3 regions of the Effusibacillus pohliae DSM 22757 genome follow, and region 2 is predicted to be linked to each of the others. Evidence: riboswitches for the same ligand, from Rfam matches in the RefSeq annotation. Region 2 holds a riboswitch; each other region holds the start of a gene.

Region 1 (4,205 bases), on a different contig from region 2:
GGTGATCATTACTCTGCCGATATCAAATCAAGGAGGCAAGTAAAGTTGAGTCCTCGGAGTCCGATCAAGGTCGTTCTTGCAGACGATCACACACTGTTTCGCCAGGGATTGAGGCGGATTTTTGAACTGGAAGAAGATTTTCAAATTATCGGTGAAGCGACCGATGGGAAACAGGCCATTTTGCTGGCTGCCACTTTGTCGCCGGATGTGATCCTGATGGATATCAACATGCCGGAGAAAAGCGGTGTGGAAGCGACCCGGTTGGTGAAAGAAGCGAACCCTGGAGTGAAGGTTCTTATTTTGTCCATTCATGATGACGAAGCATATATTTTTGAAGCGATTCGCGCCGGCGCCAACGGGTATCTGCTGAAGGACGTAGAGTCGGAAGTGTTGGTCGAAGCGGTTCGCCAGGTGGCCAACGGCACCGCCTTTATCCACCCGCAAGTTACCACCAAATTGCTGGACGAATTTAAACGGTTAAGCCACAAAATGGTTGAGGGGCCGGTCTTACATAACGAAACGGCGGCGGCTTTGGAACAAGATTCCTGGCAGGAGCTGCTGACGCAACGGGAGATGGAAATCCTTCGCCTGATGGCGGAAGGGAAGAGCAACCGGTTGATTGGGGAGACGCTCTTCATTTCGGAAAAAACGGTGAAAAATCACGTCTCCTCGATCCTGGGCAAGCTGGGTGTTGATGACCGGACACAAGCGGTCATCATGGCGGCCCGGCGCGGCTGGGTGCGGCTTTGATGAACGACTGCACAGGGGCGCGCATATATTGACACCACCAAGGAGGTGTCGATCATGCTCGCCCTTTTGATTTGGACGCTTGCTGCTTACGGCTTCGTTGTCGGCCTGTGCAAGTTGGTTCGGTATGTGTATGCACGGTCTTCGTTCGACCGAAGTCTTACCTTGGTGCTGATGGTCTGCAACGCGGAAGGTTACGTGGAAGGAATTATTCGCTTGATTGCATACAAATCCTTTATGTCGCGAAAAGAATTGCGCCTGGTGGTGGTTGACACCGGTTCACAGGACGCGACTTGCGAAATCGTTCGCCGCATGCAGGAAAAAGACGGGAGAATCGAACTGATCGAGACGAAAAACCAGTTCGACACGCAGATTGTGGCCGAGGTTTGGTCGGACACCGGGCCGGAGAATCCTTTCATCCTGTTCGATCTGCGCGGATGGCGGAATCCGCGGAAGGTCGTCCCTGGTTTGGTGTCGATTGTCGAATGAAGTCGGATCAGGTCGAAAAATAGTCCCTAGGTCCTATGTACGACTTCGTCGAACGGTGTAAAATGAGAGTCAAGGAATGAGTCAATCATCAAGGGCAAACCTGTCGAAAGGCAGGGACGCAAAGCTATGGGTCTAACGCCTTTGCAGGCTATGACCGCCAGGCTGCTGATTGTTCCGGGTGTATTGCTCAATCCCACAAAAGGTTTCCTCATTGGCCCTTTTGGAATCCCCCTACCCCACTTGTAAGAGGCCCCTCTTCCCGGAGGGGCCTCTTGGTCCTTGTAGGCACGTGATTGCATGGTTTTCCCTGCAGGAGCGGCTTGCCTATCCGAATGGGCTCCACTCGGCATTTCCCTTCTTGGAAAAATTTTTGTTGGAAAAATTTCACATACCGGTTTTTTTATCCGGCTTTCATATAGCCTTTATCAAATCTTCATATTTGGCTGGTACGGTAAAAGGAGAAAGCAAGAGAGAGGGGGCAAACAGGATGCAGAGGGTGGCCGAATGGATCCGCGGCGGGGACGTCACGACGTTTTTCTGGATGAATCATTCGTTAAGGTTTCCCTTGCTCGATCGGGTCATGCCGCTGATTACCCACCTTGGGGGAGCCGTCTGGTGCATCGGGTTCACTCTGATTTTGCTTGTCGGAGGGGGTGTGCGCTGGCAGCAGACGGGCATCCATCTGGCGCTGAGTTTGCTAATCAGTCATCTGATCGTTGCCGTTTGCAAAAAAATCTTGCCGAGGCCCAGGCCGTATCAAGTGCTGGAAGATGTCTGCACTGGCCGCAAACTGTTGCGTGATGCATCGTTTCCTTCCGGACACGCGACGGCCGCTTTTTGTATGGCGACCGTTTTATCGGTTGCGCTCCCCGCATGTATCCTTGTTTTTTACAGTTTGGCTGCGGCCGTTGCCGTTTCCCGGGTGTATCTGGGATTGCATTATCCGTCCGATGTCACGATCGGGGCCGCGTTGGGGATCGGCACCGCCTGGATGCTCGTGTAGCGCCAAATCTGCTCTTGGGGGAGAGCCGATGCCGCATATCGTATTGTTGTCCGAATCGATTGGAACGGGACATGAAAGGGCTGCGTGCGCCATTGAAGAGGCATTGTTGTCCGCGTATCCGAACGTGCACGTTACGAGACTGAATCTGCTGGATACGTTTCGCCCGCGCACGGCCAAAGTGACCCGCACCCTGTATCTGGAAACTTTGGCGCACCGACCTGGCTGGTGGGGCAAGTGGTATGAGTGGCAACGGGAAAAACGGATCAATCGTTTCGGCCGGTTCATTGTCTACACGGTATTGCGAAAAGATGTCATCGCCTGGCTGCGCCGGCTGGCACCGGATGCCGTCGTATGTACACATCCTTTGCCTGCCTGCTTGCTGGCGGAGATGAAACGAAAAGGGTTTTCCATTCCATTGTGTACCGTGTTGACCGATTTCGATCTGCACGGGTATTGGACGCATCCGGGGATTGACCTGTATTGCACGCCCGTGCAAACGGTCGCGGAAGCACTAGGGGAGCGGCTGAAAGGAAGCAGCGAAGTGCGAGTGACAGGCATCCCGATCGCAAACTCGTTTGTCGAGCGGTTATCGGGGCCGACACCTGGCCTGTTCGCACCTGCCAAACGCGTGTTGATCATGGGGGGCGGACTCGGGATCGGCTTGCTGCCGATGGTGGAACGGATTATCGAGTCGGACGGAGGCCATGAGATTACGGTGATATCCGGATATAACCGGTCGCTTCGCCGGGAGCTGCGAAATCGGCATGGCAATCGGGCCAATCTGAGGATCCTCGGTTATACGCGGCAGGTGGCGGAGCTGATGGCGACGAGCGATCTGCTTGTGACCAAACCGGGAGGTCTGACGATCGCGGAAGCGTTGGCGATGAAGCTGCCGATGGTGCTGTATACGCCGATTCCGGGGCAGGAACGGCGCAACGGGCAATTGATGTCAGAGTTGGGAGTGGCGGTGACGGTCGGGACTCCGGAAGAGGGGGCGGAACAGGTGCGCGATCTGCTAGAAAACGATTCGCGGAGACAAAACATGCGACAGCAAATGGAATCCGTCAGGCGTCCGTTTGCCGCAGCCGAGGTCGCGGAAGCGGTAATGGAGAAAGCTTTGCAGCATTCGCCGCGACACATTCCGATCCGGATGGCATCGCAACGCTGAGAGAATCCTGCATTCCCAAGATGTGGCAGAATGTCTTTGTTTCATCCTGGTAGGAGACGGCCCGCCGATGTCGAAGATGAATGAACAGCACATAACGACGGGCGGGATGAAAATGCGGATGAAAATAGGCATCGTAGGAGCTGGTTATGTCGGTCTGGTGTCGGCGGCAGTGTTTGCCGATTGGGGGCATGACGTCGTGTGCGTCGACCATGACGCGGAGAAAATCGGCCGCATCCGGGCGGGCGATCTGCCTGTATACGAGCCGGGGCTGGCGGACATGGTGGAACGCAACAGACAAGCGGGACGATTGCGGTTCACAACCGATCTGTCGCGGACAGCCGGCGAACTCGACTTGCTGATCATCGCGGTCGGCACACCTGCCGCGGATGATGGACATCCGGACCTGACCGCTCTCTGGAATGTGGTCCATTCGTTGAAACAATGTGTAAAAGGCGATCTGACGGTGGCGATCAAAAGCACCGTGCCGATTGGGACGTGCCAGGCGGTATCCCGTTTTCTGAACGGGCATCCAGGCAGCCGGTTCGATGTTGTAGCCGCCCCCGAATTTTTGCGGCAGGGGACGGCGATCGCCGATTTTCTCTCGCCGGACCGGGTGGTGATCGGCTGCCGGACGGAAGCGGCCAAGCGAAAGATGCAGCAACTGTTCGCACCGCTCGCATGCCCGCTGCTGTTTACGGACTGGCAGAGCGCCGAGATGATCAAATATGCGGCCAACGCGTTTTTGGCGATGAAAATTTCGTATATCAACACGATCGCCAATCTGTGCGAGCAAGTGGG
Region 2 (4,205 bases):
ACGTCCTCAGGCAGCTGGCGAAGCAGGGAACCCGGTCCGTGCTGATTTGCCCGGTCGGGTTTGTCGCAGACCATTTGGAAATTCTCTACGACATTGATGTCGAATGTCAGGCGTTGGCAAGCGAACTGGGAATGACGATGGTACGCACCGCGATGCTGAACGCGGACGAAGATTTTCTGCAAGCGTTGGCGGCGGTGGTGTGGGAACATACGAAGAGGGAATGATCGGGATGGCGGAAAAAACGGTCATCGTGATTGGCGGCGGCATTACAGGTCTGAGTGCTGCTTACTATTTGCAAAAACAGGCCCGGGCGCAAGGTGTGCCGCTGCGCGTGCAGCTGTTTGAACGGGATGCCCGCGTCGGGGGCAAGGTCGACACGGAGCTTTTTGACGGTTTTGTTGTGGAAAAGGGGCCTGATTCGTTTCTCGCTCGCAAGGCCGCGGCCGTTCACCTGTGCCGGGAACTGGGGTTGCAAGACGACCTGGTCGGGACGAACCCGCGCGCCAAAAAAACGTATATTTGGCATGGAGGCAAGCTGCACCGGATTCCGGACGGGTTAAACATCGGCATTCCGACGCAGTTCGTGCCGTTTGCTACCACCGGGCTGCTGTCGGTGTCCGGCAAGCTGCGGGCGGCGATGGATCTGGTACTGCCCCGCAGCGACGATTCCGGCGACCGGTCGTTGGGCGGCTTCCTCGCCCGCAGGCTGGGGGACGAAGTGGTCGACCGGATGGCGGAACCGCTGCTCGCCGGGATTTATGCGGGGGATTCCCGCAATTTGAGCCTGCGAGCGACGTTCCCGCAGTTTGAGCAGTTGGAGAAACAATACGGTAGCCTGATCCGCGGCATGCTGGCCCAGGCGAAAGCAGCGGGTAAACGGGCTGTTCCTGGCGCCGGTCCCGCGCCGGTATCCGAAACCGGAAGGGCTCCTGCGGTGGAAGGTTCTGCATCAGTCAGGGAGAAATCGCTGCCGCAGTCCGTTTTTTTGTCGCTGCGCGGCGGGTTGATCCAATTGGTAAATCGGCTGGCCGAGGTGCTGGGGCCCGGTGTGATCCATACTTCCACCGCTGTACGGGAGATCAGGCAGGTGACGGTTGATCAGCCCGGGGCGATGCTGACCGCTGATCAGGCGGAAGCCATGCTGTCACGTGATCAGACGGGCGCAAGCACCGGCGACATCCGTCCACCCGCAAGATATCGGGTGATGATGGAAACTGGCGATGTGTTTGAAGCGGATGCGGTTGTGGTGACCATCCCGGCGTATGATGCCGCCCGGATTTTGCCGCAGTCGTTTGAACCTGCCACCGTTCTCGGGAAGATCCCCTATGCATCGGTCGCGACGGTGGCGATGGCGTTTCACGCCTCGTCGATTGTGCATCCGTTGGACGGAACCGGATTCGTGGTGCCGAAACAGGAAGGGCGGAACATCACCGCCTGCACCTGGGTGTCGTCCAAATGGCTGCACACAGCGCCGAAGGACAAAGTGCTGCTGCGGTGTTATGTCGGACGGGCTGGGGAAGAAGCGATCGTCGACGAACCGGATGAATCGATCCTGCGCAAGGTGAGGCAAGATCTGAACGACTCGATGGGCATTCAGGTTGACCCGATTTTTACGCGTATCACGCGCTGGCGAAGATCGATGCCCCAGTACACGGTAGGACACCTGGAGCGGCTGGATGCGTTTCAAAAGGAAGTGAAGAGGCAATTTCCGGGCCTCTTTTTTGCCGGTGCCGGCCATACCGGTCTTGGCATACCGGATTGCATTCAGCAGGGAAAAAACACGGCGGAGCAGGCGATTGAACACTTGGCTCTGTGATCCGACTTGCAGGTGGAAGCAGCTTCCTTTCGGGGAAGCTTTTTATTTTTGTGGGAAAGGTCAAAATTTTTATTTGTTTCTTGCAGGAATCTGCTTGATAATGTCGAATTATGGTAGTGAATGCTCCTTCAAGCAAACGACAAAGGCAAACTTCGGGAAACTGAAGGACGCAAAGCTAAAGGGGCTACGGCAGGCGTGCCTGCTAAGCTTGCCAGCTGTCGAAAGGAGGGAAGGGCAAATGAAAAAACTGAATTCTCTTGCAATAGTCACAGCTCTTGCCGCAACCACACTCGAACTGATGGTAGAACCTTGGTTATAAGCAAATGCATCGAAAGAACTGGGAATTCCCGGTTCTTTCTTTTTTTGTAGAAGGATATATATTTATTTCAACAGGTTTGTTATGATAAATGTGTGCATATTATTGGGGGGCAAGGCAATTGAAGGAAGTAAACGCGTATACGGGTCTGCTGTTTATAGCTGGTATCTACGCCTTCTTTCATATGATTGTACAGTTTCCGCCTGTTGACTGGCTTCAGTTTCTGCTTGTTTTGGGATTAGTGGTTCTTTTTGACCTTTGTCCCGTTAAACTTCCGAACGGAATTGAATATCGGGCCAGCATCATCGGCTTTTTGTTAATGCTGTTTAACTTCGGTGTTTCTGCGTGTATAGCGTCATTTATGATCAGCGCGTTGTTGTTAAGCTGGAAAATCTACGAATCGGTTCGCAAGATCAATTGGTTTCGTTATTTCGTCACGATCGGAATGTATTTTGTGTGCACTTTGTTTTCCCTCGCCATGATGAAATCTGCGGAGCATTGGCCATCTTTTTTGCAAGTTTTGTTCACTGCCGCCGCGTTTGAGATTGCCAACCAACTCTTGTTGGTTGCCATTCGCAGAACGGTAATAGGAGGCTACGATTTCAACAAAGTCATTTTGAAGCTTTTCGTTCTGCTTGTTCCGACCTTGATCAGCACATTGGTGATCGTCCAGTTCTTGTATGCGGGCAGTTTGCAAAAATGGGTTTTTGAAGTATTGTATACTGCGGTCTTTTCCATCATCATTATTTACTTTTCCACAGAATTTACGAAAGAGATCGAAACCCGCAAACAGACGGAGGAAGCGTTGCGGGCTGCGCAGCAGGACCTGCAGGATACGCTCAAGTATCAACAAGGCATGACATTCAAGTTCAAACGAGTGAACGGTCGGTTTATTCATACGATGAGTGATGGAGAATTGTTATACAAACTGGGATTTGCTCCGGACGATGTGATCGGCAAGGAATTGAAAGAATTTCTGCCGAAGGACATGGCCGCCCGCCAGGAAGAATATTACTGGCGGGCTTGGCAAGGGGAAGAGAACGTGATCTATGAAGGAGAGAACAACGGTATCACGTATGTAACTTCTTTGCGGCCGATCAAGCGGGACGGGCAAGTGGTGGAAGTGATTGCGTCTTGTGTCGACATTACGGAGCTGAAAAAAGCGGAGGAATTGCTGCGCAAGTCGGATAAGCTGGCGGTGGCTGGCCAGCTGGCGGCGGGCATTGCGCATGAAATCCGGAATCCGCTTACATCGCTCCGGGGTTTCGTGCAACTGCTGCAAAAAGGCGTCAACAAGGAAGCGTACACAGATGTCATGTTATCGGAGATCGACCGGATGGATTCGATCATCCGGGAATTTTTGATACTTGCCAAACCGCATGCCACTTCCTTCAAACTGACCAATATGACCGCCCTGCTGGAACAGACGGTCACCTTGTTCAACTCGCAGGCGATCATGAAGAATGTGCAGATTCGCAGTTTGCTTGAACCGGACATCCCGCTGGTGATGTGCGATGCGAACCAGTTGAAACAGGTGTTCATCAACATCCTGCAAAATGCGATCGATTCGATGCCAAACGGTGGCGTCATTCAGATTGTCGCAAAGGCGGAACCGCCTGATCAAATCCTGATCCGGTTTGTTGACAGCGGCATCGGCATCCCGCAGGAACGGCTCGAAAAGCTGGGGGAACCGTTTTACAGTACGAAAGAAAAAGGCACCGGGCTAGGGCTGATGATCAGTTACAAAATCATTGAAGAGCACAACGGGAAGATCAAAATTGAAAGTGAAGTCTGCAAGGGGACGGTGGTTGAGATCGTGATCCCGATCGGCCATCCGCCTGCATCCGCCGGGCAGAGGTAAGCGGACGATTGCGAATGCGCACAATCAGGTAAGATCTCAATGTCTCTCAATGTCTCTTGCACGTGGACAGAGACGCGTGCTATACTGTTTTCAAATCTTTGGAAGGGTGCCTAGGGATCCGACGAAGCGGCTGCTTCGGATCGAACCAAGCGGCACCGGGTGCATCGAGGGAATGCACTTACACCGTAGGGATAAAAGACCTCGGCAAGTTC
Region 3 (4,205 bases), on a different contig from region 2:
GAAAAAGCTCGTGTCTCTTTTCCTTGCGCTTGCGCTGGTTATGGGTTTTTCTGCGGTGTCGGAAGCGAAATCCTCGACATCCGGTTCATTTAGTGGCGGAGTGAAGTCATCCATCAGCTCCGGCTCCACCTACAAGGGCGATTCCACGAGTCAGTCCGGATCAGGAGTTTACAGTTCCGGTCAAAAGAGCCCTTCGAGCAATGTGACACAAAAACCGTCCACCCCGCAACCGTATCAACAACCGTATCAGCAGCCCAAATCGTCGTGGTTTGGCGGCGGGTTGGGGCATTTTCTGGGTGGGATGGCGGCAGGAGCGCTCATGAGTTCGCTGTTTGGTCACATGCTCCATCCGTTTGGCGGATTTGGCTACGGGTTCTCTTTTTGGGGGCTCTTGTTTGATTTGCTGCTGTTGTTTGTCGGGTACAAATTAATACGTCGGTTGTTCGTGCGATAGTGTGTGAAAAAACTGGGGAGGCTTGGCCTCCCTATCTCAGTTTGTATTTCCTTGAGTAAAAGAAAGTCACTTGACCAATCGGGAAATTCCAGCGGCGAGGTGTGAAATTTAAGTGAATCTGCCAAGATGCTGGAAATCGTGGGCCGAAGTATTACGTGTATCTTTGAAATTGGGGCTTACTTCATTTGGGGGGCCTATTGCCCACTTGGGGTATTTTCATGATGAGTATGTCCGGCAAAGAAAGTGGTTGGATGAACGCAGCTATGCAGACTTGGTTGCTCTTTGCCAGTTCTTGCCTGGCCCCGCAAGCAGTCAAGTAGGTATTGCAATAGGGGTTATGCGAGCAGGGCTGCTTGGCGGTGTTGCTTCGTTCATCGGATTTACCTTGCCATCCGTGATTGTTTTGGTGCTTTTTGCATTCCTGTTGCAAGGTTTCGATGTAGGAAATGCGGGATGGATACATGGTTTGAAGATAGTGGCCGTTGCGATTGTTGCCCATGCAGTGTTGGGAATGGGGCAAAAGCTGGCGCCTGATCGCAACAGGGCAACCATAGCGATGGTAGCGGCGGTCATCTCTCTTTTGTGGCCAACCGCAGTTAGCCAAGTTCTGCTTATTGTTTCAGCGGGAGTTGTAGGATTGTTTCTCTATAAGTCGGAACATACACCTGATCAGCCCAACATTTGTGTTCCAATCAACCGTCATGTGGGGATTGTGTGTTTGGGTTTATTTTTTGGGTTACTGGCTGCTTTGCCTGTATTGCGTGGGTTGACGCAATTTGTATGGGTGAAGGTATTTGACAGTTTTTACAGGGCCGGTTCGCTTGTGTTCGGCGGGGGACACGTTGTATTGCCTTTGCTGGAAAGAGAACTTGTACCGACTGGTTGGGTGAGCAAGGAAGCTTTCCTTGCTGGATATGGTGCCACACAGGCAGTGCCAGGCCCATTATTCACATTCGCTTCATATTTAGGGGCGACGATGGGAGGAGGGTTTGGGGCTTTCATAGCAACGGTGGCGATTTTCCTTCCTGCATTTCTGCTTGTGATTGGAACATTGCCTTTTTGGGACACACTTCGAAGAAAGCCCAAAATTCAAGGAGCGTTAATCGGTATCAATGCGGCTGTCGTGGGCGTTCTGCTTGCGGCTCTCTATAACCCGATTTGGATAAGCTCCATATTGGCGCCGGCCGATTTTGCGCTTGCCACCATCCTATTTGGAATGCTTGTGTTTTGGAAATTGCCGCCTTGGACAGTCGTATTAACAGGAGCGTTGGGCGGAGCGCTGATCTCGTCACTTTAACACTGCATCTTTCGGGAAGGATGCGTCATAGCGATGGGAGCGGGCAATTCGATTTGGGATTTACAAAACGTAAGAAATAGAATAGGACGAAAGACTCATGAATTGGTTGCTTGTAATGTAGTATAAATTCTAATGAAAGTAAAATATTCTCACTGAAAGGGCAAAATCGCCGAAAGGCGATGACGCAAAGCTGCGGGCCTACGGGATGGGGGGAACATCCTATGGCAGCCGGGCCGCCACAGTGGTAGCACACTTCTGTGTCTGCCAAGTGGCAGATTTTATTTTTGTTCAAAAAGGAGTGTGTGGAACAATGAAGAAAAAATTGGTTTGGACAACAGCTCTTGTGATGACACTCGCCCTCTCGCCGGCAGCGCTGATTGCACGGGCGGAAACGGCGACCGCGATCAGCACCGCAACCGGTTCGTCTGTAACGAGTTCTGCCACGACCACGCAGAGTTCTACGTCTACAACTACAACTACAACTACAACAACCGATCCAACGACGAATCCCTCTCAAACATCCGGCTCAACACAATCTTCCACAACGTCTTCCACAACATCCGGAAACCAATCCGATGAGGAAGACGACGACGGGAATGGAAAAAACAAGCAGGATGATGAAGAGAAGGACGATCAGGATCATGAGCATGGCGGCAAGGGCAAGGGGATCAAGCGAGCGCTCGAAAGCCTTCTGAAGGCTTTGCAGGATGGAAATGGGCAAGCAAGTGACGATACGTTGAATGCCGTGATTGAAAAATTAATCGATAAGCTGAAGCAGGATGGACTGGCGTCCTCTGACGACGACGCAAAGAATGCGGTGGAAACGCAACTTGACTCCGAAGTGAATTCCGGGACGGCAACCGAGGATCAAGTTCAGGTTCTGGTGACATTGAAGCTGAAGGACAAGAAACAGGATGAGGCGGAGACAGCTGTCGAAGCGGCGCTTGCCAAGAATCCGAAATCGGACAAGTTGTACGACTTGTTGAGTAAAGTTTTTCAAGACAAGGGCGACACCGAACAGGTGAAAGTGTATGTGCAGGGCAAGCGGCCGAATTTTGACGTGCAGCCTTTTATCAAGGACGGGCGCACCTTGATCCCGGTTCGCGCTGTTTCGGAAGCATTGGGAGCCGACGTGAAATGGAACGGAGAAACGCAAACGGTTACGATTCGCAAGGGCGATATCACGATTGAGCTTCCGATCGGAAGCAAGACGATCAAGGTCAACGGTCAAACCGCGACGATTGATGTGCCCGCGCAAATAGCCGATTCCCGCACGGTGGTGCCGGTCCGCTTTATTTCCGAATTTCTCGGGCATCAGGTACAGTGGGACGCAAACGCCAAAATGGTGATTGTAAAATAACTTTTCTCCAGGCAACCTGTTGCGCATGTGCGCCAGGTTGTCTTATTTTATCGGTTATTTTATGGGCTTGGTCTGTCCCGCCAGATCAGTTACACTGGTATTGAAAATTTTACTCTCATCTGATTCAATTTACGAGGGGAGGTGGCTTATGAAAGTTCGGAAGAACTATCTGTGGATTCTGTTGCTTGTCATCGTGTTGGGAGTCGGAGTGGGCATCTATGTGCATTCCCATACCGAACCGGCGCATGTGAGTTTGGCTGCTTTCAACACAAAAGAAGAACAATTGACGCAAGAGGCGGAAAAGATATTTGCTGACATACAGGTACGATATGATCAATTGGAAAAAGGCGCGATCAAGGTGGACGAATTCAAGAAACAGATGACTCCCCTTCGGGATCAAATGAAGAAAAACTGGGATGAATATAAAAAGTTCACTCAAGAAAATCCGCTTTCGACGGTTGACCGGGAGTCGAAAACCTTCAAGGAAGGCGTTGCGCTTGCGTCAAATGTTCGATTTAATATCTATACGTTTTTGATTAATGTAACGGAACAGAACCTGACAAAGCAGCAAATCGAAGAGAAACATAAGGAATATCTGTCTCAAATCGAGAACAAACTCAAGCAATATCGGGAACTGACAAAAGATCTGAAGAGTAGCTGAATAAAGCGAACAACTGGGACGAAGGATCCTCCTGCTGGGGGGATCAATTTTTTTACATAGTTTTGTCACCGTTTGGATGCCTGCGCTTGAAGGAAAAGAACCAGTCCAACTCGAATTTTTGGTTATCGGAAGGAAATACCACAAAACGCGTTTCATCAGCACAGCCTGAAAGCGGGTGAAAAGGCATCGAAAACGAGCGCTCCACTTTATCCAAGCAAAGATCCGGATTGCGAGAAGAAGTCATAGTGAAACGGAGACAAAGGAGTGAAAGCGGATGCGAAAACCGATTGTCTGGTTGGCAGGCGGCATGGTGTTGGGTAGCCTGATCACCGCGCCTGTGGCGGCAGGTGCAGAATCGTTGCAGGTTGTGATCTCACAAGTCAAGTTGATGATCAACGGGGTGGACAAGACGCCCGCGGGCGGGACCTTTTCG

The links. Region 2 has a riboswitch for cyclic di-GMP ahead of C230_RS21195 (ATP-binding protein). Riboswitches for the same ligand answer to the same signal wherever they lie in the genome.
Region 1: linked by a shared signal. The riboswitch ahead of C230_RS0111325 (phosphatase PAP2 family protein) and the one ahead of C230_RS21195 (ATP-binding protein) in region 2 are both predicted to bind cyclic di-GMP.
Region 3: linked by a shared signal. The riboswitch ahead of C230_RS21685 (copper amine oxidase N-terminal domain-containing protein) and the one ahead of C230_RS21195 (ATP-binding protein) in region 2 are both predicted to bind cyclic di-GMP.

What each region holds. Positions count from the first base shown of each region.
Region 1 is NZ_AQXL01000124.1:38,633-42,837, forward strand. It holds gene C230_RS0111310 (sensor histidine kinase) at 1-43, shown strand, start outside; gene C230_RS0111315 (response regulator) at 46-750, shown strand; gene C230_RS0111320 (glycosyltransferase) at 805-1,236, shown strand; cyclic di-GMP riboswitch class I at 1,320-1,406, shown strand; gene C230_RS0111325 (phosphatase PAP2 family protein) at 1,724-2,239, shown strand; gene C230_RS0111330 (MGDG synthase family glycosyltransferase) at 2,268-3,407, shown strand; gene C230_RS0111335 (UDP-glucose dehydrogenase family protein) at 3,475-4,205, shown strand, end outside.
Region 2 is NZ_AQXL01000094.1:13,577-17,781, forward strand. It holds gene hemH (ferrochelatase) at 1-224, shown strand, start outside; gene hemG (protoporphyrinogen oxidase) at 200-1,816, shown strand; cyclic di-GMP riboswitch class I at 1,951-2,039, shown strand; gene C230_RS21195 (ATP-binding protein) at 2,254-3,993, shown strand.
Region 3 is NZ_AQXL01000064.1:2,094-6,298, reverse strand. It holds gene C230_RS0101280 (hypothetical protein) at 1-454, shown strand, start outside; gene C230_RS0101275 (chromate transporter) at 567-1,751, shown strand; cyclic di-GMP riboswitch class I at 1,901-1,992, shown strand; gene C230_RS21685 (copper amine oxidase N-terminal domain-containing protein) at 2,062-3,111, shown strand; gene C230_RS0101265 (hypothetical protein) at 3,260-3,772, shown strand; gene C230_RS0101260 (stalk domain-containing protein) at 4,047-4,205, shown strand, end outside.